DNA from 2 places in the Streptomyces sp. W16 genome. Region 1 is predicted to be linked to the other one. Evidence: riboswitches for the same ligand, from Rfam matches in the RefSeq annotation. Region 1 holds a riboswitch; the other holds the start of a gene.
What was found. Region 1 has a riboswitch for cobalamin ahead of metE (5-methyltetrahydropteroyltriglutamate--homocysteine S-methyltransferase). Riboswitches for the same ligand answer to the same signal wherever they lie in the genome.
Positions count from the first base shown of each region.

Region 2: another riboswitch for cobalamin. It lies ahead of R6V09_RS05345 (ribonucleoside-diphosphate reductase subunit alpha); the one in region 1 lies ahead of metE (5-methyltetrahydropteroyltriglutamate--homocysteine S-methyltransferase).

Region 1 covers NZ_JAWOAI010000291.1:176-11,103, forward strand. The annotation lists partial or broken gene R6V09_RS31750 (cytochrome P450) at 1-750, shown strand, start outside; gene R6V09_RS31755 (polysaccharide deacetylase family protein) at 771-1,505, opposite strand; gene R6V09_RS31760 (histidine phosphatase family protein) at 1,651-2,229, opposite strand; gene metE (5-methyltetrahydropteroyltriglutamate--homocysteine S-methyltransferase) at 2,334-4,652, opposite strand; cobalamin riboswitch at 4,791-5,015, opposite strand; gene meaB (methylmalonyl Co-A mutase-associated GTPase MeaB) at 5,111-6,094, opposite strand; gene scpA (methylmalonyl-CoA mutase) at 6,091-8,277, opposite strand; gene R6V09_RS31780 (methylmalonyl-CoA mutase subunit beta) at 8,277-10,082, opposite strand; gene R6V09_RS31785 (APC family permease) at 10,271-10,928, shown strand, end outside.
Region 2 covers NZ_JAWOAI010000024.1:10,284-30,512, reverse strand. The annotation lists gene R6V09_RS05430 (diacylglycerol/lipid kinase family protein) at 1-964, shown strand, start outside; gene R6V09_RS05425 (WhiB family transcriptional regulator) at 1,284-1,541, shown strand; gene R6V09_RS05420 (sensor histidine kinase) at 1,751-3,217, opposite strand; gene R6V09_RS05415 (TetR/AcrR family transcriptional regulator) at 3,580-4,209, opposite strand; gene R6V09_RS05410 (SDR family oxidoreductase) at 4,318-5,070, shown strand; gene R6V09_RS05405 (SIS domain-containing protein) at 5,081-6,151, opposite strand; gene nagB (glucosamine-6-phosphate deaminase) at 6,376-7,161, shown strand; gene R6V09_RS05395 (glycoside hydrolase family 3 protein) at 7,279-8,793, opposite strand; gene R6V09_RS05390 (carbohydrate ABC transporter permease) at 8,803-9,666, opposite strand; gene R6V09_RS05385 (carbohydrate ABC transporter permease) at 9,663-10,646, opposite strand; gene R6V09_RS05380 (extracellular solute-binding protein) at 10,746-12,032, opposite strand; gene R6V09_RS05375 (GntR family transcriptional regulator) at 12,342-13,106, shown strand; gene R6V09_RS05370 (carbon starvation CstA family protein) at 13,429-15,576, shown strand; gene R6V09_RS05365 (YbdD/YjiX family protein) at 15,548-15,748, shown strand; gene R6V09_RS05360 (DUF3311 domain-containing protein) at 15,888-16,151, shown strand; gene mctP (monocarboxylate uptake permease MctP) at 16,148-17,749, shown strand; gene R6V09_RS05350 (GNAT family N-acetyltransferase) at 17,857-18,363, shown strand; cobalamin riboswitch at 18,406-18,562, shown strand; gene R6V09_RS05345 (ribonucleoside-diphosphate reductase subunit alpha) at 18,663-20,229, shown strand, end outside.

The sequences.
Region 1 (10,928 bases):
GACCCCGACGACATACCTGGAGTCGTCCACGGCGGCCACCGCGCCGAGGAGCTGCTGTTCCGTCCCCTGGAGGAGGACGAGCAGGTCGCCGCGGCCCAGGACGTCGTCGCGATGCAGCACACCCTCGACCGGGCCGTGCGGGAGCGGTACGACCAACCCCGCGAGGACCTCTGTTCGGAGCTGATCGCCTCCGTCGCCGAGGGGCCGCTGACTCTGGAGCACCGGCACCAACTCGTCGCCGACTTGCAGAACTTGCTGATCGCCGGACACCTCACCACCACCGCGCTCATCGGTACGACCGTCCTGCATCTGCTGCGCCACCCGCGCCAGTGGGAGCTGCTGTGCGCCGAACCCGATCGCATCCCCGCGGCGATCGAGGAGGCGGCCCGCTACGACACCGCACTGCAGGGCTTCCGCAGGATCACCACCCGGCCGGTCGTCCTCGCCGGCACCGAACTCCCCGCCGGGGCAACGCTGTTCGTCGCCTTCGGCGCGGCCAACCGGGACGAGCGGCGCCACCCGCGCGCCGACACCTTCGACATCACCCGCACCCCGGCCGCCCGCCACCTCGCCTTCGGCCTCGGCGTGCACGGCTGCCCGGGCTCCCAACTCGCCCGGGAGCAACTCCGCCTCACGCTGGAGGAGTTGACCCGACGCCTGCCCGGTCTGCGGCTCGCGGCGGACCGTCCGGTCACCATGCGGCCCACGATGATCCACCGCTCCCCCTACGCCCTGCACCTGACCTGGTGAAGAGAGCGGGCCCGGGTGGCTCAGGGCCGGTACACCTTCCCCGGCTCCGCCTTCCCGGGCGCCAGCAGCTGCGGCACGGTCACGAACACGTACCCGCGCTCCTTCAGCGCGTCGATGATGCCGGGGACGGCGGGCACGGTGCCCTGGTACAGGTCGTGCAGCAGGATGATCCCGTCCCGGGTGGCCTGGGCGAGGACGCGCTTGGTGATGAGGGCGGAGTCGGTGGTCGCGTAGTCCTTGGCGGTCACGCTCCACAGCACCTCCGAGAGGCCCAGCTGACGGCAGATCTTGTGCACGGTGTCGTCGGTGCGGCCCTGCGGCGGACGCATCAGCGTCGGCTTCTTGCCGGTGATCCGCTCTATCGCGTCGTCCGTGCGTTCCAGTTCGCCGCGTATCTGCGCGGGCGTTATCCGGGTCAGGATCTTGTGGTCCCAGGTGTGGCTGGCCACCTCGTGCCCCTCGGCGGCCATGCGCTTGACCAGCTCCGGGTACTTCGCGATGTGCCCCTTGCCGAGCAGGAAGAAGGTCGCCGGGACCTGCTTCTCCTTCAGGATGTCGAGCAGCCGCGCCGAGTTCTCGCTCGGCCCGGCGTCGAAGGTCAGCGCGATGCACTTCGCCTCACGGCAGTCGACCGTCCCGAAACGGGCCTGCGCGGTCGCCGACACGGCATGTGCCCGGGCGGCGGCGGGCGCGGTCGTGTCGAGCTTGGTGCACCCGCTCGACGCAAGGGCCAGCGAGGCGACCGCCACAAACATGCCGACGGCACGCAACCCGGCCCGGGTTCTTTTCCTCTTCTTCTGCAGAGACCTCAGAGATGGCATGTCCAGACTATACATACCGAGTATATACGGTGTGTATAGTTGATCGAGGATGCTCAGGGAGGGCGACCCCGTCCCCGCGTCAGCGGGTCTCGGCCCCCAGCTCCCGCCCGAGGCGCAGGTTCCATCTCCCGGACTGTCCGCTGAGGTCGGTCGCGGTCAGCGGGGGCACGTCGAGCCGCCAGAAGGCCGGCCCGGGCGCGCCGAGGATCGCGACAGCCAGGGCTCGGACGAGCTCCTGTTCCACGACCGCGAGGGTCCTGCCCTCGAACGTCGCCGCGGCCTCCAGCCACCCGGCCGCCCGCTCGCACAGCGCCCGCACCGACTCGCCGCCGTGGGGCACCGCGTCCGGGTCCGACAGCCAGGACAACACCGCGTCCGGCTCCCGCGCCAGCACCTCGTCGAGCGTCAGGCCCCGCCAGCGGCCCATGTCGAGACCCGCCAACTCCGGCTCCGGCACGGCCGCGAGGCCGAGCGCGGACGCCGTCTCCCGGCAGCGCACGGTGGGGGAGACCAGCACCCGGTCGGCCGCCCCGAGCGAACCGGCGGCGGACTCGGCGCGGGCCCTGCCGCTCGGGTCGAGCGGGCTGCCGTCGTCGAACCGGGCCTCCCGCAGGGACCGGTTCAACGCCGGTGAGATCAGGGTGATGCGGCTGGTCACTCGGTCGCTCCAGTTCTCCGGTCGGGCTGTACGGACATCGTCCCCCTGTGCCGCAGGGTGGGGGCGGCCGGGAGGATGTTCCCCCGGCCGCCCCCACCTTCGGGTCAGGAACCGGCCAGTTCCTCACGGACCGTACGGGCCGCGGCGACCAGGTTCTCCAGCGACGCGCGGGTCTCGGGCCAGCCGCGGGTCTTCAGACCGCAGTCCGGATTGACCCACAGCCGCTCCGGCGGAATGGCCTCAAGTCCCTTGCGCAGCAAGGCCGCGGCCTCGTCCGGGCTCGGGACGCGCGGCGAGTGGATGTCGTACACGCCGGGTCCCGCCTCACGCGGATAACCGTGCCCGGCCAGCTCACGGGCCACCTGCATGTGCGAGCGGGCGGCCTCCAGGCTGATGACGTCCGCGTCGAGATCGTCGATGGCCTGCACGATGTCGCCGAACTCGGCGTAGCACATGTGGGTGTGGATCTGAGTGTCCGGCCGGACACCGGCAGTGGTGAGGCGGAACGCCTCCGTCGCCCAGCCGAGATACGCCTCCCGGTCCGCCGCGCGCAGCGGAAGCGTCTCGCGCAGCGCCGGTTCGTCGACCTGGATGACCGAAGTCCCCGCCGCCTCAAGGTCGTTGACCTCGTCGCGCAGGGCGAGGGCGACCTGCCGGGCGGTGTCGCCGAGCGGCTGGTCGTCGCGGACGAAGGACCAGGCGAGCATGGTGACGGGCCCGGTGAGCATGCCCTTGACCGGCCGTGAGGTGAGGGACTGGGCGTACGTCGTCCAGCGGACCGTCATCGGCTCGGGGCGGGAGATGTCGCCGGCCAGGATCGGTGGCCGGACGTAACGGGTGCCGTAGGACTGGACCCAGCCGTGCTGCGTGGCGAGGTAGCCCGTCAGCTGCTCGGCGAAGTACTGGACCATGTCGTTGCGTTCGGGCTCGCCGTGCACCAGGACGTCGAGGCCGGTCTTCTCCTGGAAGGAGATCACCTCGCCGATCTCCGCCCTGATGCGCTCCTCGTACCCGGCCGTGCCGATCCGGTTCGCCCTCAAGTCCGCGCGGGCGGTGCGCAGTTCGGCGGTCTGCGGGAACGAGCCGATCGTGGTGGCCGGCAGCAGCGGCAGACCGAGACGCGCCCGCTGGGCGGTGGTCCGCTCGCCGTACGGCTGCGAGCGCCGGGCGTCGGCCTCTGTGACGGCGGCGGTACGGGCCCGTACGGCGGGGTCCCGGGTGATCGGGGAGCCCGCGCGGGAGGCCAGGTCGGCCCGGTTCGCGGCCAGTTGGGCGGAGATCGTGCCGGTGCCCCGGGCCAGGCCCTCGGCGAGGGTGACGATCTCGCGCGTCTTCTGCCTCGCGAACGCGAGCCAGCGCAGGATCTGCGGTTCGATGTCCCGTTCGGCGGCGGCATCGAGCGGGACGTGCAGCAGCGAGCAGGAGGCGGCCACGTCGACCCGGTCGGCAAGACCGAGCAACGTGCCCAGTGTGGCAAGGGACTTGGTGAGATCGTTGACCCAGATGTTGCGGCCGTCGACCACCCCGGCGATCAGCCGCTTGCCGGGCAGCCCGCCCACCGCGGCCAGGGCGTCCAGGTTGGCGGCGGCGGCCTCGGTGAAGTCGAGCGCCAGCCCCTCCACCGGAGCCTTCGCCAGCACCGGCAGCGCGTCGCCGAGCCGGTCGAAGTACGAGGCGACCAGCAACTTCGGCCGGTCCGTGAGCGCGCCGAGGTCACGGTAGGCGCGCTCGGCGGCGTTCAGCTCGGCCGGGGTCCGGTCCTGGACGAGCGCGGGCTCGTCGAGCTGCGCCCACTCCGCGCCCGCCGCCCGCAGATCGGCGAGGACCTCGGCGTACACCGGCAGCAGCCGGTCCAGCAGCGTCAGCGGATCGAAGTCCGCGGCAACTCCGGGCGCGGGCTTGGCGAGCAGCAGATAGGTGACCGGGCCGACGAGCACCGGCCGGGCGGTGAGGCCCAGGGCGAGGGCCTCCTTCAACTCCGCGACCTGCTTGGTGGAGTCGGTGGTGAACGCGGTGTCCGGGCCCAACTCGGGCACCAGATAGTGGTAGTTGGTGTCGAACCACTTCGTCATCTCCAGCGGCGCCACGTCCTGCGTGCCGCGCGCCATCGCGAAGTACCCGTCCAGCGCGTCGAGTTCGACGGCGGCGCGGTGGCGGGCGGGGATCGCGCCGACCATGACACTGGTGTCCAGGACATGGTCGTAGTACGAGAAGTCGCCGGTCGGCACTTCGTGGATGCCGGCCTCGGCCAGTTGCCGCCAGTTGGCGCGGCGCAGTTCGGCCGCGGTGGCCCGGAGGGCGTCGGCGTCGACGCGGCCCTTCCAGTAGCCCTCGACGGCCTTCTTCAGTTCCCGGCCCTGGCCCTGACGGGGGTAGCCGTACACGGTGGCCCGTGCTGCCGCGGCTGCGGACTTCGCTGTCACGGAACTCTCCTTCGCGAGATGACTCCCTGAGATCCCGGGACGGGACGAGAGCGCGAAGGAACGTCAGACCGGAGTTCGTACCTGCCGGTATGTACGCCGACCCGCCCACGAGGTCACCGGGATTCCGCGCACGAATGCTTCGCGTGCGGGCAGTTGGCAGGTCTTCGGACTCGCGGGCACGGCCTCCGTTCGACCGGAGGACACCTACTGGCCGTCGCTTCCCAGGTCCTGTTGTCGGACCCAGTGCGTATGACGGCGGTCGTTCCTGCTCACCGCTGCGGGGCAGTCCCGGAATTTCACCGGGTTCCCTCTTGCGACGCGTCCGTCTGGCTGACGGGGCGAACCAGCTGCGTGGGTCAGCGTAGCGGGTAGGTCGAGTTTTGGCTTTCGGCCGGTGGGGGCTGGTCGCGCCCCGCGGCGGAGCCGCATATCGATACAGCCCCGCGCCCCTGGGGTAGCTAGCTGGGCCCGGTTTTAAAGGCTCGGAGGATTTCCTCTGCCGCCAGCGTTGCTGTCAACTCGCCCTCACGTACCTGGCGTTCGAGGACCGGCGCCAGCGCACGTACCGTCGGATCCGAGTGCAGCCGCCCAAGCAACTCGTCGCGGACCATCGTCCACGTCCAATCCACCTGCTGCTCACGGCGTTTGGCGGCCAGGCGGCCCGTGGAGTCCAGGAGTGAGCGGTGTTGTTCCAGGCGTTCCCAGACTGTGTCCAGGCCGGTGTTCTCCCGGGCGCTGCAGCTCAGGACCGGCGGGGTCCAGGCGGCGTCGGCGGGATGCATCAGGCGCAGTGCGCCCGCCAACTCCCTTGCCGCGCCCCGCGCGTCCCGCTCGTGCGGGCCGTCCGCCTTGTTGACGGCGATGACGTCCGCCAGCTCCAGGACGCCCTTCTTGATGCCCTGTAGCTGGTCGCCCGTGCGGGCCAGGGTCAACAACAGGAAGGAGTCGACCATGTTGGCCACGGCGGTCTCGGACTGGCCCACGCCGACCGTCTCGACGAGTACGACGTCGTAGCCCGCCGCCTCCATGACCACGATCGACTCCCGGGTCGCCTTCGCGACGCCGCCGAGAGTGCCGGCGGTGGGAGAGGGGCGGACAAAGGCCGCCGGGTCCACGGCCAGGCGTTCCATGCGGGTCTTGTCGCCGAGGATCGAGCCGCCGGTCCGGGTGGAGGACGGGTCGACGGCGAGCACCGCGACCCGGAAGCCGAGCGAGGTCAGCAGTGTGCCGAACGCGTCGATGAACGTCGACTTGCCCACGCCCGGGACACCGCTGACGCCGATCCGCCGCGCCTTTCCACTGTGCGGCAGCAGTTCGGTCAGCAACTCCTGGGCCATGGCCCGGTGTTGGGGTTTCGTCGACTCGACGAGCGTGATGGCGCGGGCCACCAGTGCCCGCTTGCCGTCGAGTACGCCCTTCACATAGGTGTCGACATCGATCACGAGGTGTGCCCGAGGTCGGTGGCCAGCCGCTCGACCAGGTCGTAGGCCGCGTCCGGGATCACCGTCCCGGGCGGGAACACGGCCGCCGCGCCCATCTCCAGGAGCGTCGGTACGTCCTGCGGCGGGATGACTCCGCCGACCACGATCATGATGTCCTCGCGGCCCTCCTCGGCGAGGGACTCCTTCAGCGCCGGTACGAGCGTGAGGTGCCCTGCCGCCAGCGAGGAGACCCCGACGACGTGCACGTCTGCCTCGACGGCCTGGCGGGCCACCTCGCCGGGGGTCTGGAAGAGGGGGCCGACGTCGACGTCGAAGCCGAGGTCGGCGAAGGCGGTGGCGATGACCTTCTGGCCGCGGTCGTGGCCGTCCTGGCCCATCTTGGCGACCAGGATGCGCGGGCGGCGGCCCTCGGCCTCCTCGAACTCGGCCACCAGGGTGCGGGTGCGCTCGACGGACGGGGACTCGCCGGCTTCGGTGCGGTACACACCGGAGATCGTACGGATCTGGCTCGCGTGCCGCCCGTACACCTTCTCCAGCGCGTCGGAGATCTCGCCGACCGTGGCCTTCGCGCGGGCCGCGTTCACCGCCAGCTCCAGCAGGTTGCCCTCACCACCCGCTGCGCGGGTCAGCGCGTCCAGCGAGTCCTGAGTGGCCTGTTCGTCGCGCTCGGCGCGCAACCGCCGTAGTTTCTCGATCTGTTGGGTGCGTACCGAGGAGTTGTCGACCTTGAGGACGTCGATCTGCTCGTCGGTCTCCACGCGGTACTTGTTGACGCCGATGACCGGCTGGCGCCCGGAGTCGATGCGGGCCTGGGTGCGGGCCGCGGCCTCCTCGATGCGCAGCTTGGGGATGCCCGCGTCGATGGCCTTGGCCATACCCCCTGCGGCCTCGACCTCCTCGATGTGCTGCCAGGCGCGGCGTGCGAGGTCGTAGGTGAGCTTCTCGATGTACGCGCTGCCGCCCCACGGGTCGATGACCCGGGTGGTGCCGGACTCCTGCTGGATGAGGAGTTGGGTGTTGCGGGCGATGCGCGCCGAGAAGTCGGTGGGCAGTGCGAGGGCCTCGTCCAGGGCGTTGGTGTGCAGCGACTGGGTGTGGCCCTGCGTCGCGGCCATCGCCTCGACGCACGTCCGCGTGACGTTGTTGAAGACGTCCTGCGCGGTCAGCGACCAGCCCGAGGTCTGTGAATGGGTGCGCAGGGAGAGGGACTTGGCGTTCTGCGGGTCGAACTGTTTCACCAGCTTGGCCCACAGCAGGCGGGCCGCCCGCAGCTTCGCGATCTCCATGAAGAAGTTCATGCCGATCGCCCAGAAGAAGGAGAGCCGGGGCGCGAACGCGTCCACGTCCATCCCCGCGGCCCGGCCCGCCCGGATGTACTCCACCCCGTCCGCGAGGGTGTACGCCAGCTCCAAGTCGGCCGTCGCGCCCGCCTCTTGGATGTGGTACCCGGAGATGGAGATCGAGTTGTAGCGGGGCATCCGCTGAGAGGTGTAGGCGAAGATGTCGGAGATGATCCGCATCGACGGCTTCGGCGGATAGATGTAGGTGTTGCGGACCATGAACTCCTTGAGGATGTCGTTCTGGATGGTCCCGGCCAACTTCTCGGGCGGTACGCCCTGTTCCTCCGCCGCCACGATGTAGAGGGCGAGTACGGGCAGTACGGCGCCGTTCATCGTCATCGACACGGTCATCTTGTCGAGGGGGATGCCGTCGAAGAGCTGCCGCATGTCGTAGATCGAGTCGATCGCCACGCCCGCCATGCCGACGTCACCGGTGACGCGAGGGTGGTCGCTGTCGTAACCCCGGTGCGTGGGCAGGTCGAAGGCGACCGACAGGCCCTTCTGACCGGCCGCCAGGTTGCGCCGGTAGAAGGCGTTGGACTCCTCGGCCGTGGAGAAGCCCGCGTACTGGCGGATCGTCCAGGGCTGGTTGACGTACATCGTCGGGTACGGGCCGCGCAGATACGGCGCGATGCCGGGGTAGGTGGCCAGGAAGTCCAGGCCCTCCAGGTCCTGCCCGGTGTACAGCGGTTTGACCGCGATGCCCTCCGGGGTCTCCCAGAGGAGGTCGTCGCCGCCCGCCGCCTTCTTGACGGCGTCGCGCCATTCGTCGGCACCGGCTTCGGCGGCCGGGGCCCCCAGCTCGATCCCGGAGAAGTCGGGGATGCGCCCCATCGCTGCCATCAGGACACTCCCATGCGGTCGAGGGTGGCGGACAGTACGGCTACGGCGTCACAGCCCGCGAAGACGTAGGCGTCGACACCGGGGTACTGCCCGGGACGGCCCGCGAGGAACACGTGCCCGGCACCGGCCGACCTCAACTCCCCGGCGACCGAAGCCGCTTGCTCCTCGTACAGGGCGTCGCTGGAGCACAGACAGGCCTCGGTGGCACCGCTGTCCGCGAACTCGCCCCCGGTGACGGGCTCGATGCCGCCCGCCTGGAACAGGTTCGAGGCGAAGGTGAGGCGCGCGGTGTGCGCGGCGGCCGGGCCGAGGGCGGCCAGGAAGATGCGCGGACGGGAGCCGGTCGCCGCGAGGTGGGCGTCGGAGCGGGCGCGCAGTTCCTCGTAGGCCTCGTCGCGGCGCACGCGCGGCAGGCCGCCGGACGGGGCGACGGGGGTAGGGGCGCGTTCCGGGAGGCGTTCGGCGAGGTTCGGGAACTCGCTTACGCCGGTGATGGGTTCGCGGCGCTTGGCGAGCTTCAAGCTGCGCGCCGCCCAGGTGGTGGCGAGGTCCTCGCGGAGGCGGCCGGAGCGCAACGCGGCTGCCTGGCCGCCCTGTTGCTCGATGTGCTGGAAGAACTCCCAGCCCGCGTGGGCGAGTTCGTCCGTGAGGCGCTCCACGTACCAGGAGCCGCCCGCCGGGTCGATCACCCGGGACAGATGCGACTCCTCGACCAGGATCGTCGAGGTGTTGCGGGCGATCCGGCGCGCGAACGCGTCCGGCAGGCCCAGCGCGTGGTCGAAGGGCAGCACGGTGACGGACTCGGCGCCGCCCACCCCGGCGGCCAGCGTCGCGACCGTCGTGCGCAGCATGTTCACCCACGGGTCACGGCGGGACATCATCACCGGCGAGGTCACCGCGTGCTGCACCTGCCCGCCAGGAGCCCCGCAGACCTCGGCCACTCGGGCCCAGAGCCTGCGCGCCGCGCGCAACTTGGCGATCGTGAGGAACTGGTCGGCGGTCGCCGCGTACCTGAACTCCAGCTGGCCTACGGCCTGTTCGACGGTGAGCCCCGCCTCGGTCAGTTCGCGCAGATAGGCGACACCGGTGGCCAGCGAGGCGCCCAACTCCTGCGCCGCCGAGCCGCCGGCCTCGTGGTACGGCAGCGCGTCCACGGTCAGCGCGCGCAGCCCCGGGTACTCCTCGGCGCACCGCCGGGCGAGTGCGGCGACCGGTGCGAAGTCGAAGGCCTCGTCCCCGGTGCGGGCCGCGAAGCCCAGCGGGTCGGCGCCCAGGTTGCCCCGGGCGGCCTCACGCGCGATGCCCCGCTCCTCGTACAGCCGTAGCAACTCGGCCGCGGCGGAAGCGACTTCGGGGCCCGGGTCGAGGACGACGGGCGCCAGGTCGAGATAGACGCCGTCGAGGACCTGGCCGAGGGACGCGACCGGGATGCCCTGCTCGCCCACGGTCAGCCACAGCGAGGTGACGCCGTTCTCCAGGTCGCCGAGGACCGCGGAGTTGTCGGCGGTCGTGTGCCGCTGCCGTACGTCCCAGCCGCCGAGGGTGTTGCCCTCGGCTCGGCCGCCCCGTACGAAGGGGGCGAAACCGGGGAGACCGGGCGCGGGCGCGGAGTCGTCCGCGGTGTACAGGGGACGGGCACGGAGCCCGTCCTCCAGGGGGGTGGACAGGGCGTCTTCCGCTGCCGTACCCGAGGCTTCCTTGCCCGACTTGCGCAGTACGCCTTCCACCAGGCGTTGCCACTGCTCATGGGTCGCGTCAGGGAACTCGGCGGCCAGCGAGAGCCCGTCGTCAGGCAGGACCGTCATGCTCGGATGCTAGGGCAAACGTGCAGGTGAGCAGCAGAGGACGCGGCTGTGACCTTGGCCTCCCCTGGCGGTCTAGACCACTGCGGTGGAGTCTCGGGAGACGTGGGCGCGTCCTTCGCGTCCCGTGCGGCGGGCGCCGGTCACACTGGCCCCGATCGGAACCCACTCCCTGTATCGCGAGGTCACCCATGGCGTTCGGTCTGGCCCGCCGCGAACTGCGGCCCAGAGTTCCGCTGCGGCCGGGGGAGGGCGACCGCAGCCACCTCACCAGCCTCGAAGGCCTGGCCGCGCTCTCCCTCGACGCGCTCAGCTCGGTGGCCTACGGGCCCGAGGCGATCGTGCTCGTACTGATCACCGCCGGCACGAGCGCGCTGAACGCCACCCTGCCGGTCACACTCGTCATCGCCGGGCTGCTGGCGGTGCTCGTCGTGTCGTACGGGCAGGTCATCGCGGTTCACCCGGACGGCGGGGGCGCCTACGCGGTGGCGAAGAAGGACCTGGGGCCCCGGACGAGTTACCTCGCGGCGGCCAGTCTCGTCGTGGACTACGTGCTGACGGTGGCGGTCAGCCTGGCGGCCGGCGCGGCGAGCCTCGCCTCCGCCTTCCCCTCCCTCGGTTCGCATCTGCTGGAGCTCTGTCTCGTCGGGCTCGCGCTGCTCACCGCCGTCAACCTGCGGGGCGTCGCCGAGAGCGCACGCGTACTGATGCTGCCCACCGCGCTGTTCGTCGTCGGCATCCTCGGCATCGTCGTCCTCGGCCTGGCCCGCTCCCATCCCGCGGCGGTCGTCGGCACCGCCCAACCCGCCCACACCACCGAGGCGTTGGGCATCCTGCTGCTCCTCAAGG
Region 2 (20,229 bases), on a different contig from region 1:
TGCACTTCTCGTGGTCAATCCGGCGGCAACCACCACAAGCGCACGTACGCGCGACGTCCTGCTCCACGCGCTCGCCAGCGAAATGAAGCTGGAGGCCGTCACCACGGAGTACAGAGGCCATGCGCGTGACCTCGCCCGGCAGGCCGCGGAGAGCGGCAACGTCGACCTGGTGGTGGCCCTCGGCGGCGACGGCACCGTCAACGAGGTCGTCAACGGCCTCCTGCACACCGGCCCCGACCCGGAGCGACTGCCCGGCCTCGCCGTGGTCCCCGGCGGCTCCACCAACGTCTTCGCGCGCGCCCTGGGGCTGCCCAACGACGCCGTGGAGGCCACCGGCGCCATCCTGGACGCCCTGCGCGAGGGCAGCGAGCGCACGGTCGGCCTCGGGCTGACCTCCGGGACGCCCGGCACCGAGGACGAGTCCGTGCCGTCGCGCTGGTTCACCTTCAACGCCGGGCTCGGGTTCGACGCGGGGGTGGTCGGGCGGGTCGAGCAGCAGCGGGAGCAGGGCAAGAAGTCCACGCATGCGCTGTATGTGCGCCAGGTGGTCCGGCAGTTCCTCGGGGAGCAGCACCGCCGGCACGGGACGATCACTCTGGAGCAGCCCGGCGAGGACCCGGTCACCGATCTCGTGGTGGCCATAGTCTCGAACACCTCGCCCTGGACGTATCTCGGCAATCGCCCGATGTACACGTCACCTAAGGCGTCGTTCGATAAAGGCCTCGACGTACTCGGTCTCAGTCGCCTGTCCAGCGCCGCGGTTGCCCGGTATGGCACCCAGTTGCTCACTTCGTCCCCCGAGCGCGGACCCCACGGCAAGCACGCTGCGGCTCTGCACGACCTGACCGAGTTCACCTTGCATTCGAAGGCCCCGTTGCCCCTCCAGATGGACGGCGACCACCTCGGACTACGTACGAGCGTGACGTTCACAGGCGTACGCCGTGCACTGCGTGTGATTGTGTGAGCAGAAAGGGCTGAAGTCCTTTCACTCGAACGTTTAGACCAGGATCCACCCCATGGAAGTACGGCTGTGACCTAGTCGACACCGAGGAATCAAAAAAAACTTTCCAGAAGGGGTTGTATCCGCCGCTGAGGTTTGCGAGTCTCTACGTGGCGATCGAGACGGCCCGCAACACCGGCCTCCACGGATCACCGGAACCCCTCTTCAATCCACAGGACCCCGCCAGCGAACCTGGCGTTCGGCCCTTCACTTGTTGAGGGATTCGTGAAAGCGTTCACATTCACAAGCAACCCGCACGTAATACCAAGGAGAGGTAGCAGCCATGGACTGGCGTCACAACGCCGTTTGCCGCGAGGAAGACCCCGAGCTCTTCTTCCCCATCGGCAACACCGGTCCTGCGCTGCTGCAGATCGAGGAAGCCAAGGCCGTCTGCCGTCGCTGTCCCGTTATGGACCAGTGTCTGCAGTGGGCGCTCGAGTCCGGCCAGGACTCCGGCGTCTGGGGTGGTCTCAGCGAGGACGAGCGCCGCGCCATGAAGCGCCGCGCCGCTCGCAACCGGGCCCGTCAGGCCTCCGCCTGACATCCACCCTGCTAACAGCCTGAGCTTGGCGGCGCGTACAGCGAGTACGCATCTCCCGCCCCCGAGCCGCAGCGCGCAGTACCCCCGATGCGCATAGCAACGAGCGAGCAGCCCCGGACCATCACATGGTTCGGGGCTCTTTGCTGTTCAAGCACGCGCGCGGATACGGCAGTTCGGGCACGCACACGTGTAGGTCATGTGCACGTACGTCACTTGTGCGCCTGCACCGGCACATCCAGGATCACCCGGGTCCCCCGCTCCGGCCCCGGCACCATGTCGAACGTGCCGCCCAACTCGCCCTCCACCAGGGTCCGTACGATCTGCAGGCCCAGGTTGCCCGAGCGGTGCGGGTCGAATCCCTCGGGAAGTCCTACGCCGTCGTCCTGCACGGTGACCAGGAGGCGGGCGTCCTTGGAGGTGCCGCCGCGGACGGCCGACACCTCGACCGTGCCGGTCTCGCCCTCGCGGAAGCCGTGCTCCAGGGCGTTCTGCAGGATCTCGGTGAGCACCATGGAGAGCGGGGTGGCGACCTCGGCGTCCAGTATTCCGAAACGACCGCTGCGCCGGCCGGTGACCTTGCCCGGGGAGATCTCGGCGACCATCGCGAGCACCCGGTCGGCGATCTCGTCGAACTCCACGCGCTCGTCCAGGTTCTGGGACAGCGTCTCATGCACGATCGCGATCGAGCCGACCCGGCGTACGGCCTCCTCCAAGGCCTCCCGGCCGCGCTCGGAGTCGATGCGGCGGGCCTGGAGGCGCAACAGGGCGGCGACCGTCTGGAGGTTGTTCTTCACCCGGTGATGGATCTCCCGGATGGTCGCGTCCTTGGTGATCAACTCCCGCTCGCGGCGCCGCAGTTCGGTGACGTCCCGGAGCAGCACCAGTGAACCGATGCGGGTGCCCTTGGGTTTGAGGGGGATCGCCCGGAACTGGATGACCCCGTCGCGCGCCTCGATCTCGAACTCGCGCGGCGCCCACCCGCTGGCCACCTTGGCGAGCGCCTCGTCCACCGGGCCCCGGGTCGGGGCGAGTTCGGCGGTGGTCGTGCCCAGCGGCTGGCCGACGAGGTCGGTGGCGAGGCCCATGCGGTGGTACGCGGACAGCGCGTTGGGCGAGGCGTACTGCACGATGCCGTCGCCGTCGAGCCGGATCAGTCCGTCGCCGACGCGCGGCGAGGCGTCCATGTCGACCTGCTGGTTCGGGAACGGGAAGGAACCGGCCGCGATCATCTGCGCGAGGTCCGACGCGCTCTGCAGGTAGGTGAGTTCGAGGCGGCTCGGAGTGCGCACGGTGAGCAGATTGGTGTTGCGTGCGATGACTCCCAGGACGCGCCCGTCCCGTCGTACCGGAATCGACTCGACCCGGACGGGGACCTCTTCGCGCCACTCGGGGTCGCCCTCGCGGACGATGCGGCCCTCGTCCAGGGCGGCGTCCAGCATGGGGCGACGGCCGCGCGGGACGAGGTGGCCGACCATGTCGTCCTGGTACGAGGTGGGGCCTGTGTTCGGCCGCATCTGGGCGACGGAGACATAGCGGGTGCCGTCACGCGTGGGGACCCACAGGACCAGGTCGGCGAAGGAGAGGTCGGAGAGCAGCTGCCACTCCGAGACCAGCAGGTGCAGCCACTCAAGGTCGGAGTCGTCGAGTGCTGTGTGCTGGCGTACGAGTTCGTTCATGGAGGGCACGTCTGCGAGCGTACCCGCCGGTCTGTACCTGTCCTAAAAACACCCGCGGGCCGCGGCGCCTGAGAGGGACCCTCAGCCCTCTCGGCACCGCAGCCCGGAGCAGCAACGGCCACGGGGTGTGCGGTCCCGATCGGCCGATGGATGAGGACCCGGGGCAGTCAGGGCAGAGAGCTCCGGTTCCTCGGTCCGTCTTCCTGTGCGGGGAAGACGGAGGCTTACGCCTTAACACATTGTGGACTAGACCACTAATCCGTGTCCATGCGTTGAAGGATGTTTGATGCCGACGCTTTCCCGCACCTGTCCGCAACTACTCGGACGTCCCAGCATCCACCGCGAAGCCTAACCGTGTTGAGTCATGTGCGGGGCCAGATGGTCATGGCAATTTCCGCGAGCGCCTCCAGCTCCGCACGGCTCGCCCCGTCCCGCGCCTGCTGGGACATTCCCTGGACGACCGCCCCCGCATGCCGGGCCAGCGCGGCGGCGTCGAGGTCCGCCGGCAGCTCGCCCGCGGCGATGTCCGCCTCGATACGGCGCTCGAAGACGGCGAGGTTGGCGTTGCGCCGGGCCCGCAGGGACTCCTCGACCTCGGGGGTCGTGCAGTTGGTGGCCGCGTGGATGACGAGACAGCCGTGCGGCCGGCCGGGTGCGGTGTACTCGGCGGCGGCCTCGCGCAGGACCCGCGCCACGGCGGCCCGGGCGGTGGGCTCCTCGGCGAGCGCCCGGTCGGTGAAGGAGCCGTAGCGCGTGCCGTACTCCGCCACGACCTCGGCGAACAGGGCCTGCTTGTCGCCGAAGGCGGCGTAGAGGCTGGGGGCGCCGATGCCCATGACACGGGTCAGGTCCGCGACGGAGGTGGCCTCGTAGCCGTGCTCCCAGAAGGCGAGGACCGCCCGCTCCAACGCGGTCGTACGGTCGAAGGAGCGCGGTCGCCCTCGCGACTTACCGGCCTTGACCTGCTGTTTTGTCTCGTCGCTGCCCACCATGGAGTGAATTGTATAGCGACTGCTAGAGAAATGTCGGTGGGCTGTTGTACGGTCTTTTCTGTAGCGACCGCTAGGGAAATCGCTGGAGAGACGCGGAGGGGCGTGGACATGGGTGTGCTCGCTGGCAGGACGGCACTCGTCACGGGTGCGGGCAGGGGAATCGGGCGCGGCATCGCGGAGCGGCTGGGGCGGGACGGGGCGCGGGTCGCGGTGCACTACGGCAGGAGCGAGGCGGCGGCGAAGGAGGTGGTCGCCTCGATCGAGAGCGCGGGCGGCTCGGCGTTCGCACTCGGCGGGGAACTGGGTGTGCCGGGTGATGCCGAGCGGCTCTGGGCGGAGTTCGACCGGCACGCGGACGGGCTGGACATCCTGGTGAACAACGCGGGGATCGGGTCGTCGGCACCGATCGAGGAGATAGGGGAGGACGAGTACGACAGGGTCTTCGCGGTGAACGTGAAGGCGCCGTTCTTCCTCGTCCGGCACGGGCTGGGCCGGCTGCGCGACGGCGGCCGGATCATCAACATCTCCTCGGGGCTCGCCCGCAGCGCGGCGATGCCGCACAACATCGCGTACTCCATGACCAAGAGCGCCTTGGACGTCTTCTCCCGGGACCTGTCCAAGGTGCTCGGCCCCCGGGGCATCACGGTGAACTCGGTGGCGCCGGGCCTCATAGACACGGACAACACCGCCGAGTTGCTGCACGGGACCGAGGACGGCTGGGCCCGGGCGGCGGCCTTCTCCGCCCTGGGGCGGGTGGGAGAGACCGCCGACGTGGCGGATGTGGTGGCGTTCCTCGCGTCCGAGGACGGGCGGTGGATCACGGGGAGTTGGGTGGACGCGACAGGAGGTTCCCTCACATAGAGGCGTGTGCTCAGCGCGTCTCCGTCACCTTGGCCAGGGCGCGGGGCGCGTCCGGGTCCTGGCCGCGGGCGATGGTGACCTCGTAGGCGAGGAGCTGGAGCGGAAGGATCTCCAGGATGGGCTGGAGTTCCTCGGGGACGCCCTCGACGGGCAGGACGAAGCCGGCCGAGGCCTGTTCGACCTGGCCGGCCGGGCCGATGACGACCAGGTCGGCGCCCCGGCCGCGCAGCCGGTCGAGCACGGGCTGAAGGGCGGCGCCGCCCTTGCCGTCCGTCACGACCGCGATGACCGGGGAGACGTTGTCGACCATCGCGAGGGGGCCGTGCAGAAGATCGGCGCCGGAGTAGGCGAGGGCGGGGATGTAGCTGGTCTCCATCAGCTTGAGGGCGGCTTCCTTGGCGGTGGGATAGCCGTAACCACGGGAGGTGATAACCATGCGCTCGGCGAAGCGGTAGCGGGAGGCGAGGGTGCGGACCTCGTCCTGCCTGGCGAGCAGTTGTTCGGCGAGGTCGGGCAGCGCCTTGGCCGCGGCGCCGTCGCCGCCGCGAAGACCCTCGACGAAGAGATAGAGCGCGAGAAGGGAGGCCGTATACGTCTTGGTCGCGGGGAGTGCCTTCTCCGGGCCGGCCATGATGTCGATGTGGTACTCGGAGACGGCGGCCAGCGGTGAGTCCGGGTTGTTGGTCACGGCGACGGTGATCGCTCCGGCCTCGCGGGCGGCGCGGGTCGAGGCCACCAGGTCCGGGGAGCCGCCGGACTGACTGACGGTGACGACGAGGACGTCGGTCAGATCGGGGCGGGCGCCGTAGGCCGTGGTGGTCGACATCGAGGTGAGTCCGCAGGGCAGACCGAGGCGGATCTCCAGGAGGTACTTGGCGTACAGGGCGGCGTTGTCGGAGGTGCCGCGGGCGGTGAGCAGTACAAAGCGGGGCTTGCGGGCGGCCACGTCCTGCGCCACCTGCCGGATGCGCGGGGCGCCCTCGTCCAGGATGCGGCGCAGGACGGCGGGCTGCTCGGCCGTTTCGCGGGCCATGATCCGGCCCGGTACGTCGTTCTCGGGGGTCGGTGTCGTGGCGGTCATGCGGGGCCTCCGGAGGTTGGGCGCGATTGCGGTGCGGTGGGGCCGCGGTGTCCATTTCACCCCCTCGGACGGAGGTGTGCCTCTGTTGGGCGGTTACCGGGTTTCGGACAGGCGGCGAACTCTGGGAGGTAGGACCGGGCTCTGTTAGATTGGTGCGCGGATTGGTCTAAACCACACAGCTCCTCCGGGCTCCCCGAGTCCCCTCTGCAGAACGGCAGGCCAGCGTGGAAGTTGTCATCGTTCCGGACGCCGAGTCGGGCGGCGAGCTCATCGCCGAGGCCATGGCACAGCTGCTCCGGCGCAAGCCGGACGCCCTGCTGGGCGTGGCCACCGGCTCGACGCCACTGCCCATCTACGAAGCGCTGGCGGCCAAGGTCCGCGCCGGCGCCGTGGACACCTCGCGGGCGCGGATCGCGCAGCTCGACGAATACGTGGGGCTGCCCGCCGAGCACCCGGAGTCGTACCGCTCGGTGCTGCGCCGTGAGGTGCTGGAGCCGCTCGGGGTCGGGATGGACTCGTTCATCGGGCCGGACGGGACGGCCGAGGACGTACAGGGGGCGTGCGAGGCGTACGACAGGGCGTTGGGCGAGGCCGGCGGGGTGGACCTGCAGATACTGGGGATCGGGACCGACGGGCACATCGGGTTCAACGAGCCGTGCTCGTCGCTGGCCTCGCGGACCCGGATCAAGACGCTGACCGAGCAGACGCGGGTGGACAACGCGCGCTTCTTCGACGGCGACATAGGGCAGGTCCCGCACCACGTCATCACGCAGGGCATCGGCACCATCCTGGAAGCGCGGCACCTGGTGCTGCTGGCGACCGGCGAGGGCAAGGCGGACGCGGTCGCCGCGACCGTGGAGGGGCCCATCGCCGCGGTGTGCCCGGCGTCGGCACTGCAGTTGCACCGGCATGCGACGGTCGTGGTGGACGAGGGCGCCGCGTCCAAGCTGAAGCTCGCGGACTATTTCCGGCACACGTTCGTCAACAAGCCCGACTGGCAGGGGATCTGAGGCTCGGCTTCCCCTTCCGCACCCGTACGTGCCGGTGCCGGGCCCCCTCGTGGAAGGCCCGGCACCGGTGTATTCGGAGGTGCTCCCCCGGGTCGGGGGCGCTCCCCCGGCTCGCGGTCACGCCCCCGCGATGACCTCCGCCGCCGCGCGACCGCAGACTCGGGCCGCGCCGTGGGTGGCGATGTGGAGGGCGCCTCGGGGGGCGGCCTGCGGTATGCCCATCTCGACCACGACGGTGTCGGGGCGGGCTGCCAGCAGGGTGTCGAGGGTGGACGCCATCCAGGAGTGACGGTGTTCGTCCCGGACCACGGCGACGACGCGTCGCGTCCCGGCCGCCGTCAGGACCGCACCGGCGGCGTCCTCGTCCTCCCCGGTGAAGCTGTTCGTCTCCGTGCCGGGCAGGAGCCGGGCGAGTTCCGCGGCCACGCCCCAGGGCGTCTCGTCGCCGACGGCGATGTTGGCGACGGGGGTGAGGAGAGCGACGTAGGGCGGTTCGGTGAGGGGGTTGAAGCGGTCGGTGGCGGTGACCCTGAGAGCTCGGCGGGCGGCGGCGAGACCGATGTCGACGCGCGTCACGTCCGCGGCGGGAGCGACGCCCTCGTCCGCGGCGGGCGCCGCCGCCGAGGCCGCCCATCGGGCCAACCCCCGTACCCGTTCCGCCGCTTCGGCCAGGCGTTCCTCCGGGAGCTCGCCCGCGCGGACCGCGCTCACCAGGGCGTCCCGCAGGCGTCGTACCGTCTCGTCGTCCGCGAGGCCGCCGCCCACGCAGAGCGCGTCGGCGCCGGCGGCGATGGCGATGACGCTGCCGCGTTCGATGCCGTAGGTGGCGGCGATGGCCTGCATTTCGATGGCGTCGGTGACGATGAGGCCGTCGTAGCCGAGTTGGCCGCGCAGGAGGTCGGTCAGGATGTGCGGGGAGAGGGTGGCCGGGTGGTCCGGGTCCAGGGTCGGGACCAGGATGTGGGCGCTCATCACCGCGCGGGTGCCGGCGGCGATGGCCGCGCGGAACGGGAGGAGTTCGCGTCGCTCCAGGACGGACGACTCCGCGTCGATGCGCGGCAGCGCGTGGTGGGAGTCGACCGCCGTGTCGCCGTGGCCCGGGAAGTGCTTCGTGCAGGCGGCGACGCCCGCCGCCTGGAGGCCGGTGACATAGGCGGCGGTGTGGCGGGCGACCAGTTCCGGGTCGGCGCCGAAGGAGCGGACGCCGATGACCGGGTTGGAGGGGTTGGAGTTGACGTCGGCGGAGGGGGCCCAGTTCAGGTTCACTCCGCAGGCGGCGAGTCTGCGGCCCAGTTCGTGGGCCACCGCCCGCGTCAGGTCCACGTCGTCGACCGCGCCGAGGGCGTGGTTGCCGGGGAAGGAGGAGCCCGTGCGCACCTCAAGGCGCGTGACATCTCCGCCCTCCTCGTCGATCGCGACCAGCACGTCGTCCCGTTCGGCCCTCAACTGGGCGGTCAGGGAAGACAGTTGCTCGGGTGACGCGATGTTGCGGCCGAACAGGCCCACCGAGGCCAGGCCTTCGCCGAGGCGCCGGAGCAGCCAGTCGGGGGCCGTGGTGCCGGGGAAGCCGGGCTGCAGGACGGTGAGGGCGTCGCGCGTCAGGGTGTCTGTACCGCTGGCGAATGTCGTCATCGGTTGGCGTTATCCCTTCACAGCGCCGGCGGTCAGACCCGCGGCCATCTTGCGCTGTACGAGGAGGAAGAGGACGACGATCGGCACGGCCATCATCGTGGCGCCGGCCATCATCGGGGCGTATTCGGTGCCGTGCTTGGTGGTGAAGTTGCCGAGCCAGACGGTCGCCGTCTGGTGCTCCTGGCTGAGCAGCATGAGGGCGTACAGGTACTCGTTCCAGGCCTGGATGAAACCGTAGACCGAGGTGGCGACCATACCGGGGGCCAGGAGCGGGAAGACGACCCGGATGAAGGCGCCGGTGCGGGAGCAGCCGTCGACCATGGCCGCCTCCTCCAGCTCCTTCGGGATGTTGACGATGAAGCCGCGCAGGGTCCACACCGTGAACGGGAGGATGAAGGTCAGGTACGTGATGATCAGGCCGGAGAGCTTGTCGTACTGGTCGAGGTCGTTCAGCAGCAGGAAGACCGGGATGATCATCGAGACCAGCGGGACCATCTGGACCGCGAGGATGCCGACGATCACGATCTTCCGGCCCCGGAACGCGAAGCGGGAGATGGCGAGCGCGGCCAGCAGGCCGACGATGATGCCGATCACGACGACCGACAGGGACACGACGAGGCTGCGGCCGACCGGGCCCCAGAAGTCCGCGATGTCCAGCGCCCGGCGGAAGTTGTCGAGCGTGATGCCGGTGGGCAGCAGGCTCGGGTCCGGGTCGATGGCGTCCTTGGCCGGTTTGAACGCCGTGTCGAGCATCCAGTAGAGGGGGAAGCCGACGACGACGAAGACGAGCAGGCCGACGAGATTCCAGCCGAGCTTGGACTTCTTGCGCCCGCCGGTCGGCCTGCGGGGCGCGTCGGTCGTGAGCGCGCTCATTCGACCTCTCCGATCTGAAGCATCTGACGCATGTAGACGGCGACGACACCGAGCAGCAGCACCACCGTGACCAGGGCTATCGCGGAACCCTGTCCGTAGTCGTTGACGACGAACGCGCGGTCGTACGAGTAGGTGCTGAGCAGTTGGAAGTCGGCCTCGGGGTGACCGCCGCGCATCACGAACACCTGGGGGAAGACACCCATGTCCCAGATCACCGACAGGGTCGTGAGCATCACGATGATCGGCTTGAGGATGGGCAGGGTGACGTACCGGAAGACGCCCCACGCGCCGGCGCCGTCGAGGCGGGCGGCCTCCTCCAGCTCCTGGGGGACCTGGGTGAGTCCGGCGCTGAGGGTGATCACCACGAAGGGCACCGCGCCCCACACCACCAGCAGCATGATGACGAGGAGGCCCTGCGGTCCGCTGGCGAACCAGTTGTGGCCGACCATGTCGACGCCGGGGAGCTTGCTGAGCACGGCGTTGAAGACGCCGTAGTCCGTGTCGAAGAGCCACTTGAAGACGGTGGTCGCGACGATCACCGGCATGCCCCAACTGGCCACCAGGACAATGTTGATGAGCGTCTTCAGCCAGCCGGAGACCTTCTGCTGGAGCAGGGCGAGGGCCATGCCGGCGACCATCGTGAAGATGACCGAGCCGGCCGCGAAGACGATCGTGCGGACGACGACGCCCCAGAACTCGCCGTCGCCGAGGACCCCCGAGAAGTTGTCGAAGCCGACCCACTCGGCGGGCTTGAAGCCCCACAGCTGGGACTGCCCGAAGGTCTGGAAGGACAGCGTGACCAGACGGACCAGCGGATAGCCCATGACGAGGGCGAGGATGAGCAGACAGGGGGCGAGCAGCAGCCAGGGAATCCCGGCGCCGTTCGCTGTCCGCCGTCTGCGAGGTGCGTCGGAGACGCGCGGTGGGGGCGCCTGCCGCGGCGGCGGCACCTTGGCGGGGGTGGTCGTGTCGGCACTCATCGCGCGCTCCTCAGCGATCCCTCAGGTCGTACGGCCTTACGTGAGGCAGGGCCCTGCCCCGAAGAACCCGCGGGGGTCCAACAGGGCCCTGCCTTCAGATCACTTGACGTTGATGACCTTGTCGATCGCGGTGTCGGCCGCCTTGGCGGCGTCCTCGACCGACTGCTTGCCGGTGCCGATGTTCTGCAGCATGGTCTGCAGGACCTGAGCCTTCTCGACCTGGCCCCAGCCCGGTGCCATCGGGACGAACCAGTTGGACTCGGCCGCGGTGGCCGGGACCGCCGTCGCGGGGTCGTTCTTCAGCGTCGCGAGGTCGGTCTTGTTGTTGGGCAGGTTGCCCTTGGCCATCAGGCCCTTCTGGCCGGACGGACCGGTGAAGGCGTTGATCCACTCGGCGGCGAGCGCCTGCGCCTTGGACTTGACCGGGACGGCCAGGTCCGAACCGCCCAGGAACACGGGCATGTTCTTGCCGGACGGGCCGGGCATCACGAAGTTGACGAGGCTGGTCTTCAGCTTGCCGCCGGTCTTGTCGACCTTCGGGTCGGCCGCGCTGGCGCCTTCCCACGCGGCGGCGAAGATCATGGACGCCTTGCCCTGGCCGTAGACGATGTAACGGTCGGACTCGTCCTTGGTCTTGTCGCCGTGCATGTACTTGTCGATGACCGACTTCCACTCGTTGAGTCCCTTGATGGACTCGGGCGAGGAGAGGCTGGCCTTCCACTGGTCCCCGGACTGGGTGGCGATGGCGCCGCCGGCGTCGTAGACGAAGGACATGGCCGCGTACCAGTCACGGGTGGGCTGGTACCAGGCGCTGAACTTGCTGCCTTCCTTCTTCTGGATCTTGTCCAGGTCGGCGGTCAGCTCGGTGTACGTCGTCGGGGGCTTCTTGATGCCGGCCGAAGCGGCGATGTCACTGCGCCAGTTGGCGACGCGGCCACCGGCGTAGTAGGGGACGCCGTAGGTCTTGCCGGAGTAGGTGACCGAGGCCTTGAGGCCGTCCAGCCAGGCGGAGGAGTTGGTGAACTTGGAAGGGTCGACGGGTGCGAAGGCGCCCTTGACCATGTAGCTCAGCATCTCGGTGTTGCCCATCTCGACCACGTCGGGGGCCTTGTCGGTGGCGAGGACCGCGTCGAGCTTGGTGTTCTTGTCCGGCCAGCCGTAGTACTCGTGCTTGATCTTGACGCCGGGGTGCGCCTTCTGCACGGCCGCGTCGGCCGCCTTGACCAGCTGGGGCCAGTTGTTCTGCGCGTCGACGGTGAGCCAGACGGTCAGCTCCTTGGCGTCGGCGCCGCTCTTCGAAGAGTCCTTGTCGTCGTTGCCCCCGCACGCCGCGATGGAGACCATCATGCCCGCGATACCGATCGCGGCTATCAGCTTGCGCTTCACGCCACCCTCCTCAGGGATGCCTGCCACACCTCCCGCCCAAGAGCCGGGACCTGAACCAATGGTGTAGACCAGTACCGGGAGCTTGGACCAGACCACAGGGCCTGTCAAGAGCCCCCGAAACACCCCTGACCAGCCGTTATAGGACCTACATATGCAGGAACCTTTAAGTAAGAAGGCAGCGAAAACAACCATGCCGGAGTACTCTCGTCCGCTAGACCACTTGGCCTTGTGGACTAGACCAAAAGCGACCGCGACGGTATACAGAAGGGATCACGAAGTGACCCTTGTCCGGAGCCGGAAAGGCGGAGCATGAGCACCGACGTCAGCAGTGCGGAGAACGAGGGTGGGGCTACCGTCCGCACCGCGCGTGTGCCCAAGTACTACCGCCTGAAGAAACACCTGCTGGACATGACGGAGACGTTGCCACCAGGCACCCCGGTCCCGCCCGAGCGCACCCTGGCCGCGGAGTTCGACACCTCGCGCACCACCGTCCGCCAGGCGCTTCAGGAACTGGTCGTCGAGGGCCGCCTGGAACGCATCCAGGGCAAGGGCACGTTCGTCGCCAAGCCGAAGGTCTCGCAGGCCCTCCAACTCACCTCGTACACCGAGGACATGCGAGCCCAGGGCCTCGAACCGACCTCGCAGCTCCTGGACATCGGCTACATCACCGCCGACGACACCCTTGCCGACCTGCTCGACATCACCACTGGCGGCCGGGTCCTGCGCATCGAACGCCTCCGCATGGCCAACGCCGAACCGATGGCCATCGAGACCACCCACCTCAGCGCGAAGCGCTTCCCCGCCCTGCGCAGGTCCCTGGTCAAGTACACGTCCCTCTACACCGCGCTCGCCGAGGTCTACGACGTCCATCTCGCCGAGGCCGAGGAGACCATCGAGACCTCGCTGGCCACCCCGCGCGAGGCCGGCCTCCTCAGCACCGACGTCGGCCTCCCGATGCTGATGCTCTCCCGCCACTCCCTCGACAAGGAGGGCAAGCCGGTGGAGTGGGTGCGATCGGTGTACCGGGGGGACCGCTACAAGTTCGTGGCGCGACTCAAGCGTCCACAGGACTAGGGCCTGTCCGGCGGATTCGGTCGCAGGAAAGCAACGGTGCTCCATCGACGCCGGTGAGCGGGGTCTGGTGCGTGCAGCTGCAAGGCGGAGGAGGGAGTCGACGCGATGGGGGTCCCCCCGCGCGAGGTTGTTCGAGCGTGGGGGAGTCGGCGACCGACGACAACGCCGCTGGGGGTCCCCCCACGCCTTTAAGGCAGTGGGGGAGTGCGTGCCAGACCCCGCGTCTGCGACAGAATCCGCCGGACAGGCCCTAGGGGACTTACAGAGTTACCCGGGTTGCTCTACGTTCCTCCCGTCGCCGCATGGACGGGAGGACCACCCGGTGCGTACCGCGAACGTCCGAACCATCGTCGTCTGGACCCTCGTCGCGCTCGTCGCCGCGGCGGGCTGGTCCGTACTCGCGCTGGCGCGGGGTGAGAACGTGTCGGCCGCCTGGATGGTCGCCGCCGCGCTCGGCTCGTACGCCATCGCCTACCGCTTCTACTCGAAGTTCATCGCGTACAAGGTCCTGAAGGTCGACGGCACCCGGGCCACTCCGGCCGAACGCCTCGACAACGGCATCGACTACCACCCCACCGACCGCCGCGTCCTGCTCGGCCACCACTTCGCCGCGATCGCCGGCGCCGGACCGCTCGTCGGACCCGTACTGGCCGCGCAGATGGGCTACCTGCCCGGCACGATCTGGATCATCGTCGGCGTCATCTTCGCGGGCGCGGTCCAGGACATGGTGGTGCTGTTCTTCTCAACTCGTCGCGACGGCAGGTCACTTGGGCAGATGGCCCGCGAGGAGATCGGCCCCTTCGGCGGCGCGGCGGCCCTGGTCGCCACCTTCGCCATCATGATCATCCTGCTCGGGGTGCTGGCCCTGGTCATCGTGAACGCGCTGGCCTCCTCGCCCTGGGGCACCTTCTCCATCGGCATGACCATCCCGATCGCCCTGCTGATGGGCTTCTATCTACGGGTACTTCGCCCGGGCAGGGTCTCCGAGGTCTCCCTCATCGGCGTGGCCCTGCTGCTGCTCGCCCTGGTCGCGGGCCGCTGGGTCGCCGAGTCGTCCTGGGCCGGCACCTTCACCCTCGCGCCCTCGACGCTGGTGATCTGGCTGGTGGCGTACGGCTTCATCGCGTCGATCCTGCCCGTGTGGACCCTGCTCGCCCCGCGCGACTACCTCTCCACCTTCATGAAGATCGGCACCATCGCCCTGCTGGCGATCGGCGTCGTGGTCGCCCTGCCCGCCCTGAAGATGCCCGCCGTCACCGACTTCGCCAAGCACGGCAACGGCCCGGTCTTCGCCGGCTCGCTCTTCCCGTTCGTCTTCATCACGATCGCCTGCGGCGCCCTGTCCGGCTTCCACTCGCTGATATCGAGCGGTACGACGCCGAAGATGATCCAGAAGGAAACCCAGATCCGCATGATCGGCTACGGCGCCATGCTGATGGAGTCGTCCGTCGCCGTCATGGCACTGGTCGCCGCGAGCATCATCGACCCGGGTCTCTACTTCGCGATGAACGCCCCGTCGGGCGCGATCGGCACAACGGTGCAGAACGCCTCGCAGGTGGTGAGCAGTTGGGGCTACCACATCTCCCCCGCCGACCTCGCGCAGGCCGCGAAGAACGTCGACGAGGCCAGCCTGCTGTCCCGCACCGGCGGGGCGCCCACCCTCGCGGTCGGCGTCTCGGAGATCTTCGCCAAGGTCACCGGCGGGAGCCTGCGCGCCTTCTGGTACCACTTCGCGATCATGTTCGAGGCGCTGTTCATCCTGACCGCGCTGGACGCGGGCACGCGCGTGGGCCGGTTCATGCTCCAGGACATGCTGGGGAACGTCTACCGGCCCTTCAAGAACGTGAGTTGGAAGCCGGGCCTGGCCCTGACGAGCGCGATCGTGTGCGCACTCTGGGGCTACTTCCTCTGGGTAGGCGTCCACGAACCCCTCGGCGGGATCAACCAGCTCTTCCCGATCTTCGGCATCTCCAACCAGCTCCTCGCCGCCGTCGCCCTGGCCGTCTGCACCACCCTCCTGGTGAAGTCCGGGCGCCTCAAGTGGGCCTGGATCACCGGGGTTCCGCTCGCCTGGGACGCGACGGTCACCCTGACCGCGAGCTGGCAGAAGGTGTTCTCCAGCGACCCGAAGGTCGGCTTCTTCAAGCAGCGATCCGTCTTCCAGGACGCGATCGACGCGGGCAAGGTCCTGCCGCCCGCCAAGAACATGGACGACATGCACACCGTCGTCACCAACTCCACGGTGGACGGAGTGCTTTCGGCCATTCTCGCGGTGCTGGTCGTGGTCGTCATCGCGGACGCCCTTCGCGTCTGCGTTCGACACGTCCGCCGCCCAGCGCTCTCCACACTGAGCGAGACACCGTACGTCGAGTCGAAGATCGTGGCACCGGCCGGGCTGATCCCGACCCGGGAGGAGAAGGAAGAGGAGGCGACGGCACGCGATGTGGTCGGCGTTCAGGCGGGCGACTAGCGGAGTGCGCTGGTATGTCCGGGAGTTGACGGACGAGTCGGCGTACGAGCGGTATGTCGCGCATGTACGCCGGGACCACCCGGACGCCGAGGTCCCGAGCCGACGCGACTTCGAACGGATGCGGACGGACCGCCAGGAGGCCGACCCGAGGCAGGGCTTCCGCTGCTGCTGACCCCTGCCGTTGACACCGATGTCGGGCCTTCACTAAATCGACATGCCGATATGCGGACGGGGTCTTTCGCTGCGGTGATTCCGTGACCTACATTGCCTGCGCGTTACACAGGCGATCATTGAGGTGACGGAGCCGCGATATGTCAGATGTACCCGAAGTTCCGCCCGAAACCGGACCACCCCTGGTGACACCGGCCCGCGCCGTCATCACCGTCTGCCTGCTGGCGCCCTTCGTGGCGCTGCTCTGGGTCGGCTCCTACACCAAGATCGACCCCACGTTCATCGGCATCCCGTTCTTCTACTGGTACCAGATGCTGTGGGTGCTGATCTCGACCGCGCTGACCATGACCGCCTACAAGCTCTGGCAGCGTGACCAGCGCACCCGCCACGGAGGCAACCGGTGAACGACGGCGTGAACGGCGTCGCTCTCGGCGTCTTCATCTTCTTCTTCCTGGCCGTCACCGTCCTGGGCTTCCTGGCCGCCCGCTGGCGCCGGGCCGACAGCGAGCAGAGCCTCGACGAATGGGGCCTGGGCGGACGGTCGTTCGGCACCTGGGTCACCTGGTTCCTGCTGGGCGGCGACCTCTACACGGCGTACACGTTCGTCGCGGTCCCGGCGGCGGTCTACGCGGCGGGCGCGGCCGGCTTCTTCGCAGTCCCCTACACGATCCTCGTCTACCCCCTCATCTTCACGTTCCTGCCCCGCCTCTGGTCGGTGTCGCACAAGCACGGATATGTGACGACGTCCGACTTCGTGCGCGGACGCTTCGGCTCGAAGGGGCTGTCGCTGGCGGTGGCGGTCACCGGCATCCTCGCGACCATGCCGTACATCGCGCTCCAACTGGTCGGCATCCAGGCCGTGTTGGACGTCATGGGCGTGGGCGGCAGCGCCAACTCCAACTGGTTCGTGAAGGACCTGCCACTGCTGATCGCGTTCGCCGTGCTGGCCGCGTACACCTACTCGTCCGGCCTGCGGGCGCCCGCGCTGATCGCGTTCGTGAAGGACGGGCTGATCTACATCGTGATCACGGTGGCGATCATCTACATCCCGATCAAGCTCGGCGGCTTCGACGACATCTTCAGCAAGGCGGGCGCCAAGTTCAAGGCGGCGGGAGCGGGCGGCCTGGTCCCCGCACCGGCGGGCCAATGGACGTACGCCACACTGGCGTTGGGCTCGGCACTGGCCCTGTTCATGTACCCCCACTCGATCACCGCGACCCTGTCCTCCAAGAGCCGCAACGTGATCCGCCGCAACACCACGATCCTGCCGCTGTATTCACTGATGCTGGGCCTGCTCGCACTGCTCGGCTTCATGGCGATCGCGGCCGGAGTCAAGGTCACCAACGGGCAGTTGGCGATCCCGCAGCTCTTCGAGAACATGTTCCCGGACTGGTTCGCGGGCGTGGCCTTCGCGGCGATCGGCATCGGAGCGCTGGTCCCCGCGGCCATCATGTCCATCGCGGCGGCGAACCTCTTCACCCGCAACATCTACAAGGACTTCATCAAACCGGACGCGACCCCGGCCCAGGAGACCAAGGTCTCGAAGATCGTCTCGCTCCTGGTGAAGGTAGGCGCCCTGGCCTTCGTCCTGACGATGGACAAGACGGTGGCGATCAACTTCCAGTTGCTCGGCGGCATCTGGATCCTCCAGACCTTCCCGTCCCTGGTCGGCGGCCTCTTCACCCGCTGGTTCCACCGCTGGGCCCTGCTGGCCGGCTGGGCGGTCGGCATGATCTACGGCACGTTGGCGGCCTACGGGGTGGCGTCTCCGACCCAGGACCACTTCGGCGGCTCGTCCAAGAAGATCCCCGGCATCGGCGAGATCGGCTACATCGGCCTGACGGCATTCGTACTGAATGTCGTGGTGACGGTGGTGCTGACGTTCGTACTGAAGGCGCTCAAGGCCCCAGAGGGCGTGGACGAGACAAACCCCAGCGACTACACGGCAGACGCAGGCGACCCGGGAGTGAAGGAGGAGCTCCCCGTGATCGCCGGTCACTGACTCCACCTAAGGGGCGCGGGGAACTGCGCGACCAGCCACACACGACCCGCAGCGGGCCGCCGAAAAGCAAGACCATCGGCGGCCCGCTTTCGTACACACTCACCTACATGGACATCCTCATCCGCCGAGCAGACCCCACCGAATACGACCCCCTCGGCAACCTCACAGCCCAGGCCTACCTAGAAGATGGCCTACTCGACTACGGCGAGACCGACCCGTACCTCCCCGTACTGAAGGACGTAGCAAGCCGGGCCGCAGCCGCCGAAGTCCTCGTCGCGATGGACGGCGACCACCTCCTCGGCGGCGTCACCTTCGTCCAAGGCCCCGGCCCCGTGGCCGACATCGCCCGCCCCGGCGAGGCAGAGATCCGCGCACTCGCGGTCGCCCGCGCCGCCCGAGGCCGTGGTGCGGGCGAGACCCTGGTACGCGCCTGCATCGACCGCGCCCGAGCCACAGAAGCCTGCACAGCCATCGTCCTGTCGACCCAGAGCTCGATGCACGCGGCCCACCGCATCTACGAACGCCTGGGTTTCGTCCGCACACCCGACCGGGACTGGAATCCCGTGCCGCATCTGGACGATCTCACTCTGCTCACCTACAAGCTGACGCTCTGAAACCACCGCGACACAACATCTGGTGGTGGCGTGACGGGCGGGCACAAGATGTATGCTCATGCTCGCTGTCGCCGCAGGGGAATCCGGTGCGAATCCGGAACTGTCCCGCAACGGTGTACTTACGTGCATATGCACGCATGGTCAGTCCGAGGACCTGCCGACGGCGCGCCCGGCCACCCGGCCAGGGCGCATGACGTCCGGGCCTCGTGGAGTGGGCCGGTGGACGCGACGCCCCGTGCGCTCGTGTACTGCCGCCTGCCCTCAGCGAGGCCCTGTGCCGAGCGAGGGAGAGCCCCACCGTGACCATCGCGCCAGCAGAGCCGGCATCAGCGACCCAGGCGAACGAGGCGAACGCAGCGACCGGAACCACCATTCCCGGTACGGCCGTTCCCGGAGCGACCGTTCCCGGAGCCGACGGCCCCGGCGCCGCGATCCTGCGGACCCTGACCGAGCTGACCGCCGACCTTCCCGACGCCGACCCCGGCCGGGTCGCCGCCGCCACGTTGCGCGGCCGGTCCGCGCACGCGGACGTGGCGGAACTGCGCGAACTGGCCACGGAGGCCGCCGCCGGCCTCATCTCCGAGGACCCCGTCTACTCCCGCCTCGCCGCCCGCCTGCTGACGGTCGGCATCGCCGCCGAGGCCGCCTCCCAGGGCGTCACGACGTTCACCGAGTCCGTCGCCGTGGGCCACCGCGAGGGCCTCATCGCCGACCGCACCGCCGAGTTCGTGACGCTGCACGCGGCCCGCCTCGACGCGCTGATCGACACGGAGGCCGACGACCGCTTCGGCTACTTCGGCCTGCGCACCCTGCACAGCCGTTACCTGCTCCGCCACCCGATCACCCGCAAGGTCATCGAGACGCCCCAGCACTTCATGCTGCGCGTGGCGTCCGGTCTCGCGGAGGACGACAGCACCCGCGCCCTGGACGAAGTAGCCGCGCTCTACCGCCTGATGAGCCGCCTCGACTACCTCCCCTCCTCCCCCACCCTCTTCAACTCCGGCACCCGGCACCCCCAGATGTCGTCCTGCTACCTCCTCGACTCCCCGCTGGACGAGCTGGACTCCATCTACGACCGCTACCACCAGGTCGCCCGCCTCTCGAAGCACGCCGGTGGCATCGGACTCTCGTACTCCCGCATCCGCAGCCGCGGTTCGCTGATCCGCGGCACGAACGGGCACTCCAACGGCATCGTCCCGTTCCTGAAGACGCTGGACGCCTCGGTCGCCGCGGTGAACCAGGGCGGCCGGCGCAAGGGTGCCGCCGCCGTGTACCTGGAGACCTGGCACTCCGACATCGAGGAGTTCCTGGAACTGCGGGACAACACCGGTGAGGACGCCCGCCGTACGCACAACCTGAACCTGGCGCACTGGATCCCGGACGAGTTCATGCGCCGGGTGAACGAGGACGGCATCTGGTCGCTGTTCTCGCCGGCCGACGTGCCCGAGCTGGTCGACCTGTGGGGCGACGAGTTCGACGCGGCCTACCGCAAGGCGGAGGCGCAGGGCCTGGCCAAGAAGACCATCCCGGCCCGTGACCTCTACGGCCGCATGATGCGCACCCTCGCGCAGACCGGCAACGGCTGGATGACCTTCAAGGACGCGGCCAACCGCACCGCCAACCAGACGGCCGAGCCGGGCCACACCGTGCACTCCTCGAACCTCTGCACGGAGATCCTGGAGGTCACGGACGACGGCGAGACGGCGGTCTGCAACCTGGGTTCGGTGAACCTGGGCGCGTTCGTCACCAATGGTGAGCTGGACTGGGAGCGGCTGGACGAGACGGTCCGCACCGCCGTCACCTTCCTCGACCGTGTCGTCGACATCAACTTCTACCCGACCGAGCAGGCGGGCCGCTCCAACGCCC